3 regions of the Virgibacillus salexigens genome follow, and region 3 is predicted to be linked to each of the others. Evidence: riboswitches for the same ligand, from Rfam matches in the RefSeq annotation. Region 3 holds a riboswitch; each other region holds the start of a gene.
The links. Region 3 has a riboswitch for S-adenosylmethionine ahead of BN990_RS17775 (sulfite exporter TauE/SafE family protein). Riboswitches for the same ligand answer to the same signal wherever they lie in the genome.
Positions count from the first base shown of each region.

Region 1 (3,289 bases), on a different contig from region 3:
ACTTTATTACCGAAAGACTTCGCTGGATTTGCTGCCAAACTTAGAGCAATGGGTATTCAGCATATTTCAGGGAAGGTTATTGGGGATGATACTTGGTATGATTCAGTTCGTCTCTCGCCAGATATGATTTGGAGTGATGAAACGTATTATTACGGTGCGCAAATTTCAGCCTTAACAGCTTCTCCAGACAGTGACTATCATGCTGGAACAATTAAGGTGGAGATTAGACCAAATAAGCTGGGGGAAAATCCTATAATTACCTCTTCACCGGAGTCTACATATATTGAAATAGATAATAAGGCAGTTACCGTAGAAACGAATAAAAAAGAAAATATAATATTTGAGCGTCAACATGGAAGCAATTTAATTACGATAACAGGCGAGATTCCCGATAGGCACGAAGGATTGAAAGAGTGGGTATCGGTATGGGAACCAACAGGATACGCTATTGATTTGTTCAAACAGGCATTAACTAAACATCATATTACCTATAGTGGAGGGTGGGAGATAGCTAAAGTACCAACCAATACAAAGTTATTGCATTTTTGTTATTCTATCCCCTTATCGAAATTGATGGTTCCATTTATGAAGCATAGTAACAATACAATTGGTGAAATCTTGATAAAGGAAATGGGCAAGCAGGTGTATGGGGAAGGTAGTTGGGAAAAAGGATTAAATGTGTTAGAAAAACAACTTGTGAATTTTGGGATGGAGACAAAAGGATTGATGTTGCGAGACGGATCCGGAATATCTCATATGAATTTGATACCAGCAAACCAAATTTCCTGGTTACTATATGTGATTCAAAAAAAGGAATGGTTTTCAACCTATTTTCACGCCTTGCCAGTTGCGGGGGAATCAGAAAGGGACATTGGTGGTACCTTACAGCACCGTATGCATGGGTTACCGGTTCAGGCCAAAACAGGCAGTTTATATACCATTAGTACTTTATCCGGTTATGCAGAAAAAGCGAACAAAGAAAAAATTGTATTTTCCATTATGTTCAATAATTTATTAGATGAGGAAGAAGGAAAACGAATGGAGAATCAACTATTGGATATGATGATCCATTCCGAATGATAAGAGTTATCAAAATTGACAGATAAGCATATTTGCGATAGGCTTAATATAGTGAATTAAATATTGTGTTCTTATCCAGAGAGGTGGAGGGATATGGCCCCATGAAGCCTCGGCAACAGGTTTTTATAACCATTTATAAAAAGACTGTGCCAAATCCATCAAGTCCATGTGACTTGAAAGATAAGAAGAGAACTGAAATAACAAGATTTCAAACTCTTTTCTTATCGGAAAAGAGTTTTTTGTTTTGGGAAAAATTCATCTGGGAGTGGAGTCAATGAAATATGGATTTTGGTTACCAATATTTGGTGGATGGTTACGTAATGTAGATGATGAACATATGCCGCCAACCTTTGAATATGCGAAGACAGTTATTCAAGCGGCAGAGGAATGGGGATATGATACAACGCTAATTGCGGAACTTTATTTAAATGATATAAAAGGAATAGAAGCAGATTCATTAGAAGCATGGTCTACTGCAGCTGGGTTAGCAGCAGTAACGAATAAAATAGAAATTATGACTGCTGTGCGTCCAGTATTTCACCACCCAGCGGTTACTGCGAAAATGGCTGCAAATATCGATCGCATGAGCAATGGGCGATTTACTCTTAATATTGTCTCTGGTTGGTGGGAAGAAGAAGCTAAACAGTATGGTGGAGACTTTACAGAACATGATGAGCGGTATGCAAGAACAACAGAATTTATCGATATACTAAAAGGTTTATGGACAGAGGACACTTTTTCTTATCATGGAAGGTACTATCAAATTGAGGATACAAAATTGGAACCAAAGCCGCTGCAACGCCCCAATCCCATGTTATACGCTGGGGGAGAAAGTGAAAAGGGTAAGCAGGTAATTTCCACACTATGTGATGCTTATGTCATGCATGGTGGCACGGTTGAAGAGGTTGCTGACAAAATTAAAGATATGAAATCACGTAGAAGGAAAGCAAATAAAGATCCGATTCGATCATTTGGAATGGCAGCTTATGTAATTTGTCGGGAAACAGAAGCGGCAGCACTTACGGAATTAGAACGAATCACCATGGTAAAAGACACAAGTGGATATAGTGGATTTGGAGATTTCACTTCAAAATCACAGTTAGAACAAGCTGTTCAGTTAAAGGATTATTCTGTATCTAATCGAGGATTACGTCCACATTTAATAGGAACACCAGAACAAATAGCGGAACGAATTCTCGAATATGAGAGGGCAGGTGTTGATTTGCTATTATTACAATGCTCTCCGCAGTTAGAAGAGATGAAACGTTTTTCTGAACAAGTTATGCCTTTAGTCGAACAACTACGTAAAGAACAAACAACGGTATAAAGGAAGGAAGATATGTAATGAGTAAAATATATATCCTACATGAAAATCCAGAATGGACAAGCCATTTAACTGCTAGATTAGAAGAATTGGGATTACCTTATGAAGACTGGTTACTGAATGATGGCACGGTCGATTTATTAAGTGAACCACCTAAAGGAATTTTCTATAATCGAATGAGTGCTTCTTCGCATACAAGAGGGAATCGTTTTGCTCCTGAATTGACGAATGCAGTGTTAGCATGGTTGGAGTATCATGGTAGAACAGTAATTAATGGTAGTCGAGCATTACAGCTAGAAGTAAGTAAGGTCCAACAATATTTGGAATTGGAAAAATATGGAGTGAGAACGCCGAGAACAGTGGCTGCTGTTGGGAAATCGCAATTATCAGAAGCAGCTGAATTATTCGAAGGGAGATCGTTTATTACCAAGCACAATCGAGCTGGAAAAGGGTTAGGCGTACAACTGTTTCATAGCAAAGCAGCATTAGAACAATATATTGAAAGTGAAACATTTGAAGAACCCGTTGATGGTGTAACGTTAATACAAGAATACATTCATTCTCCATCAGCATCTATTACCCGCTGCGAATTTGTAGGTGGAGAATTCGTATATGCAGTAAAGGTTGACACATCTGAAGGGTTTGAACTCTGTCCTGCAGATGCCTGCACGATTGAAGATTTATTTTGTCCGGCAGGGGAACAACAAGCGCAGAATGAAAAATTTCAAATTCGACAAGGGTTCCATCACCCCATTATTGAAAAATATAAAGAGGTACTGGCTGCTAATCATATTCAAGTAGCAGGTATTGAATTTATTGAAGACGAACATGGAACCATATATACCTATGATATTAATACAAATACCAACTATAATAGCGATGCTG
Region 1 is NZ_CCDP010000001.1:2,610,966-2,614,254, reverse strand. It holds gene dacB (D-alanyl-D-alanine carboxypeptidase/D-alanyl-D-alanine endopeptidase) at 1-1,080, shown strand, start outside; SAM riboswitch class I at 1,149-1,267, shown strand; gene BN990_RS12600 (LLM class flavin-dependent oxidoreductase) at 1,355-2,407, shown strand; gene BN990_RS12595 (ATP-grasp domain-containing protein) at 2,425-3,289, shown strand, end outside.
Region 1: linked by a shared signal. The riboswitch ahead of BN990_RS12600 (LLM class flavin-dependent oxidoreductase) and the one ahead of BN990_RS17775 (sulfite exporter TauE/SafE family protein) in region 3 are both predicted to bind S-adenosylmethionine.

Region 2 (3,289 bases), on a different contig from region 3:
AGCTGCAATTACTTCAGTGTCGGAATTCGTCTCGAAATGATAACCTTCATTTACTAGTTCCTGCCTTAACTCTAAGTAATTATATATTTCACCATTAAAAACCATCCATATTTGTTCATCATGATAACTTAATGGTTGTGTACCACTTTCGATATCAATAATACTTAGTCTCCGAAACCCAAACGACATATAGGAATCAAAATAGTATCCTTCGTCATCTGGTCCGCGATGCGTTATTATATTATTTTGTTCTTTGAAGTTAGCTATTTCTTGAGCTGACCTTTCCATTGGTTCATCAAATAGCATTCCGATAAAACCACACATAACATAAACCTTCTCTCGTCAATTATAAACGTATCACCCTGAGCTGTAACCCATTTGTAACAAAACCGAAATGATACAGTAATATTCTAACACGGAGATAGGTAAACTTCTATCATTTTTCACCCTTTTTTTCTATATAATCCCAACTTGTCTGGTAAGATATTCACTGTAAATAGGTGATATACCTTAGGTTTTAACACACACGATATCAAAAAAAGAGCTTCCCCAGCTTGAAATGAGAAAACTCTTTTGTCATTCTTCTATCATTTTTTAAAATTGTTTTAAAAGCGCGTTTAATTCATCAACTTTGTCGGTTTTTTCCCACGGGAATTGGATATCGGTTCTGCCGAAATGACCATATGCTGCAGTATTCTTAAAGATTGGTTTTTGTAGATCAAGCATACGAATTATACCAGCTGGACGTAAATCAAATAGTTTTCTTACAGCTTTTACTAGTTTTTCTTCATCGACTACTCCTGATCCAAATGTATTAATCGAAATTGAGACAGGCTCTGCCACACCAATCGCATATGCTAATTGTACTTCACATGATTTCGATAAACCCGCTGCAACAATATTCTTAGCAACATACCTAGCTGCATAAGCGGCAGATCGGTCTACTTTGGTGGAATCTTTACCACTAAATGCTCCTCCACCGTGCCGTGCATATCCCCCATACGTATCTACAATAATTTTACGCCCTGTTAAACCTGCATCTCCTTGTGGTCCACCAATCACAAAACGACCAGTAGGATTAATAAAGTACTTTGTCTTATCATCAAGCAGTTTCTTTGGTACAACAGGCCGAATGACATGTTCAATTAAATCTTTTTCAATTTGTTCTGTTGTCAGATCTTGGTGATGTTGTGTAGAGATTACAATTGTATCAATTCTTACCGGCTCATCCGCCTCATCATATTCAATGGTCACCTGAGTTTTCCCATCCGGTCGTAAATAATCTAATGTTTTATCTTTTCTAACATCAGCTAAGCGCTTAGCTAACTTATGTGCTAACGAAATCGGTAAAGGCATTAACTCTTCGGTTTCATCGCAAGCAAAACCAAACATCAATCCTTGATCTCCGGCGCCAATAGCTGCAATTTCTTCATCACTCATCGTTCCTTGACGCGCCTCTAAAGCAGTATCTACACCTCCTGCAATATCTGGCGATTGTTCATCAATTGCAGTTAACACAGCACAGGTATCGGCATCAAATCCAAATTTTGCTCGAGTATACCCTATTTCTTTAATGGTTTTCCTTACTATTGCAGGAATATCAACATATGTTGTTGTCGTGATTTCTCCAGCTACAAGTACTAGCCCAGTCGTCACGGTCGTTTCACATGCAACACGTGCATAAGGATCTGTTTTTAATATTTCGTCTAATATTGCATCTGAAATTTGGTCAGATATTTTATCAGGATGGCCTTCTGTTACAGATTCAGAAGTAAATAAACGACGATTAGCAGCCATGTTGCTAAATCCTCCTTTTACATATCAGTTACGGAACTCTATTTATCAATTATGCTCATTCAGTATTAAAGGTTCTAAAGAAAACAAAAAAAACCCTTCCTACTATACATGAGGAAAGGATTGTCCCGCCTTTCGCTCTTATTGTTCAAGGAGATGTTCCTTGCATCAGATTAGCACCTTTTCACCATTGTGATGGTTGCTGGGTTTCATCGGGTCTGTCCCTCCACCAACTCTGAATAAGAGAGTATCCGTTCGAAGTTTAGCTTATCGAAAGAAAACGTTTGTGTCAACTACTTTCGTCGTATTGTCTATCGATTTTTACTTATAATAAAAGGAAAAGAAGTAATTTGCTGTCATGATTCAACATTATAGGATAATTGAATAAAATTATTATATATTTAGTATGGACTATTTTTATTAATGTGTTATACTAATAAACATATTCAACATGATAAGGTCGTTTAGGTTTCGACGTTGATACAATCTTACTAAAAGGCAGGTAGTTAATATGAAAATGGTGGAAAAACCTTTGGTTAATGAATTATATACCCATAATCATTTACAAACCAACTTAACAGTACCACAACTTATTGAACGTATTTTAGATAGAGAAGAAGGGATGCTTACAGCAACTGGTGCTGTTCAAGCTACAACAGGTAAGTATACAGGACGCTCTCCTAGGGATAAATTTATTGTAAGTGATGAAGTGAGTGAAAAGAATGTTGATTGGGGTACAGTTAATCAGTCTATCGAAGAACAAGTTTTTGACAAATTGTATCGCAAAGTAATTAATTATTTACAAGACAAAAAAGAGCTTTTTCAGTTCAAAGGATTTGCCGGTGCAGATCATGATTATCGGCTTCCAATACAAGTAATCAATGAATATGCATGGCATAATTTATTCGCCCGACAACTTTTTATAACCCCGACAGCTGAAGAATTATTAAATCATCAACCTGCGTTTACAGTAGTTTCAGCTCCTACTTTTAAAGCAAACCCTGAGCAAGACGGAACAAATTCAGAAGCTTTTATTTTCGTTTCTTTTAAAAAAAGGGTTATTCTAATTGGTGGAACCGAATACGCAGGAGAAATTAAGAAATCCATTTTCTCCGTCATGAATTATCTGCTTCCCCAACAAAATGTGTTATCTATGCATTGTTCTGCCAATGTAGGTAAAGAAGGAGACGTTGCTTTATTCTTTGGATTATCTGGCACAGGAAAAACAACGTTATCAGCTGATCCATATCGTCGTTTAATTGGTGATGATGAACATGGCTGGGGTCCAAACGGTGTATTCAATATTGAGGGTGGCTGTTATGCGAAATGTATCAATTTATCTAAAGAAAAAGAACCGCAAATATTTGATGCCATTCGTTTTGGTTCCGTTTTAGAAAATGTCATTGTTGATAAAGCCCGAATTCCGAATTACAATGACACATCATTAACTGAAAACACAAGAGCAGCATACCCAATTGAGAATATTGATAACATT
Region 2 is NZ_CCDP010000001.1:1,621,424-1,624,712, reverse strand. It holds gene asnB (asparagine synthase (glutamine-hydrolyzing)) at 1-324, opposite strand, end outside; gene metK (methionine adenosyltransferase) at 595-1,797, opposite strand; SAM riboswitch class I at 1,933-2,040, opposite strand; gene pckA (phosphoenolpyruvate carboxykinase (ATP)) at 2,306-3,289, shown strand, end outside.
Region 2: linked by a shared signal. The riboswitch ahead of metK (methionine adenosyltransferase) and the one ahead of BN990_RS17775 (sulfite exporter TauE/SafE family protein) in region 3 are both predicted to bind S-adenosylmethionine.

Region 3 (3,289 bases):
CCAAATATGTGTTATGATACTAAAAAAGGAGGTACGTTTAATGACTCCAAAGGAATTACTATTATTACAGCTGAAGGCTGTCCATGATACGGATGGCTGGTTTGTGTCCTTCCAAACTGCAGTGAAGGACCTGACAGAAGAAGATGCTTCCAAGATAAGCATGGATGAAACCAATAGTATTCGGGAGATTATCAATCATTTAATTTACTACAACGAGAAACATCTAAACCGCTTTAAACAAATGGAGGACAAGGATCATCCATTACAAACAATCAAGGAAACATTTCATAATAATGAAAATCATTCCTGGGATGCAGCGCTTTTAAAAATCGACAGCCTATACTCCGAATGGGAAAGCGTAGTGAAAGAATCGATACACCTCCATGACTGGGAAGAAACCATTGCGCATATAACCATGCATAACGCATACCATATTGGACAAATTGTTCACATTAGAAAACAGTTTCACTTATGGAATGATGGAAGAGGAATAAACTAAGATACCCGCCAAAACCTACTCGGTGGGTATCTTGGTTGCTATCCCGCATTTTGGAATTGATTGGCTGATTTGCTATTTCTTCGAACCACCGTAACAATCGAAATAATCCAACCGATAATCATTATTGCATAAATAATTGTAGTTATATTAGAAGCAACAGCTATCTCTGTTAATATCGTATTGGCATTTGTTAGAATAATAAAACCTCCTACTAATACGCCAAGGATAAAGGATGGGATTTTCCGAACAAGCCAAGCAGCAAGTGGTGCTGCAAATACGCCACCAATGACAAACGCTAACACCCAAATCCAATTAATCTGCTCCCATCCTAAAAACATTACAAAGCCTAACGTAGCAGAAATAGTAATACCAAATTCGCTTGTATCCACCGTACCAATTACCTTACGAGGCACTGCTCCTTTTCGGGAAAGGAGCACAGGGGTATTTATTGGCCCCCAGCCACCACCACCTACGGAATCAAAAAAACCCGCAATCATAGCAAGAGGATATAAAAAACGATGCTTCAATTGCCGATGCTTCCCATTCGATCCCGTATCTGTCTTTATTATTAAAAAACGGAAGAGGATATATATCCCTAAGAGAAGCAAGAAGCCAGAAATATAAGGCTTAATCAAATCTCCAGGTATACTACTTAAAAAAGCTGCCCCACAAAACGCACTTATCATTCCAGGAATCATCAAGCGAAATACAATTCCTTTATCGACATTGCCAAATTTATAATGGGAAATCCCCGATGCCGCTGTAGTAGCAATCTCCGCCATATGAATGGAAGCTGATGCGATTGCAGGGGCTACTCCATATGCTAGTAGTAAAGACGAGGATGTTAAACCGAATGCCATTCCTAACGATCCATCAATTAATTGGGCAAAAAAACCAACGAGTGAGAATATGATTAATTTTCTCAAGCTGCAACACACTCCTTTTAATTAAAGTATTCCGATCAATATAGTATGGTTTATAATTAAAAAAATTTTAAGCCCTTATCCTTCAAAGGACAAGGGCTTAGGTATGATCATTTACCCTCATCTTTCAGACAATTTGTCTGCTGGACTTAGCACCTTCATCTCTAACATGAGGTTGCTGCGGGATCAAAAGACCAGATTCCTCCCCCGACTCTTTATAAGGAAATAATTGTATATCATTTTAATTTAATAATCACTTTATAGGAGCTTCCCAGCTTTGTCAATAGCTTTTGCAGAATTTTTAAATAGGTTCGCATACATTGCTTACATCAGTGATAGCTATGAAGAAAGCTAGTTGACGTAAGGTATCGATATTAAAATCCCTCTTAAATCGCAACATGCATTATATAGAAACATCCCCTTCTATTCCCCTTCTTTCTTCAATAAAATGACCATTATATCGAAGAGATAATATAACACCTCTAAAAGCAACAAGTAGGCCGTAAAATAAAATTCCGATTACACTCGACCCGTCCCAACTCCCGGCTCACGAATTTCCCCCTTACAGGAAGCTAATCTGTCACTATAAAATTCCACATCATCAAATGAAAGACCAATGTATTTATCTATATCGCATACCCCTGAAGAAAGATTACTATAATAACTCAACATATTCATAGCCCCTTTATGCTGGTCGATGGACCAAGTTCTTATTCAGGATAAGTACCCGTTTGATGAATACTCCATTCATAAACTTACATCTTTAAGTTAGGGAGCAAATTAAAGGTGATAGGTATCAAAAAAGTTGTGAGTGATACTACTAAGCAAGTTATATTTATTATTCTGTGTTTCAGATCCTTTGCCTTGTAGATTTCTGTTGCAGAAAGTATTGTTCCAATTAACGAAAGAGTAGTAACTACTGATACAATTACCAGTAAGATAAAGGCTATACCTTTGGCAGGAATCATATTCCATAAAACTACAAACGATGTGATGCCAATCAATATTAATAAAGCAATCAACACTGAATATCTACTTGGGGTTCTCATTAATAACACCCTTTCTCCTTTGATAATCTTGATACACTTTATAATAAATGGCATTAGCCTTTCTTATGAATAATTGATTGATAGAATTATATGTAGGTAACTGTAAAATATCAAAGTGTTTATTATAAATTATTCATTCTGACGATTTCTCCTATATTAAATCCTAACCAACCCCCGATTAACGGGAAAGTATCAGAAGGAAAATCTAATTTTACTGAGTCAAAGTTGATCATAAACAAAAGCACCGTAAAAATAACGCTAATCATACTGATGATGACAGCCTCTGTCATTGTTTTTCGCTTCCAGCGCCTCTCTCCCCTGTGATCCCTGTCAAAAGCCTGGACAAGCCTGTTTGTCTTTGTACCAATCATCTTTCCTGTCTTAAGGGTATATAATGTATGCGCTGCCATAATCCAAAAAAACACGCAACAAAGAATTAAAAAAGCTAAAAACGTTCCACCTGTCTTTACATAATAAGCAAACAGAAGGAATAAAAACAGCATCCCAAAATTGTATTGGATTAACTGCTTCTTTTTTAAACGCTTAACTTCTTGTATATCCCATTCTGTTTCATCCATCTTATCCTCCCTTTCTATACTGACCCTGATTATCTCCAAGTCTCATAACGGCAATCGTGGATGCGACTATAAGACCGTTCATCCATCTGTTAAATTCAGAAGGGTAGCCACCCTCTTTTAATCAGTCATAAGAAAAGCATCTTCTAAATCCATGGAAAGCGCCGTTGACTCTAATAGGTGATGCATCTGTATTCCTGTTTTGTGCCTGTTTGTTGAATAAAGCAATTAGCTAAATTCATG
Region 3 is NZ_CCDP010000002.1:983,997-987,285, forward strand. It holds gene BN990_RS17770 (DinB family protein) at 41-499, shown strand; gene BN990_RS17775 (sulfite exporter TauE/SafE family protein) at 538-1,425, opposite strand; SAM riboswitch class I at 1,540-1,646, opposite strand; gene BN990_RS22095 (hypothetical protein) at 1,942-2,094, opposite strand; gene BN990_RS17785 (hypothetical protein) at 2,594-3,049, opposite strand.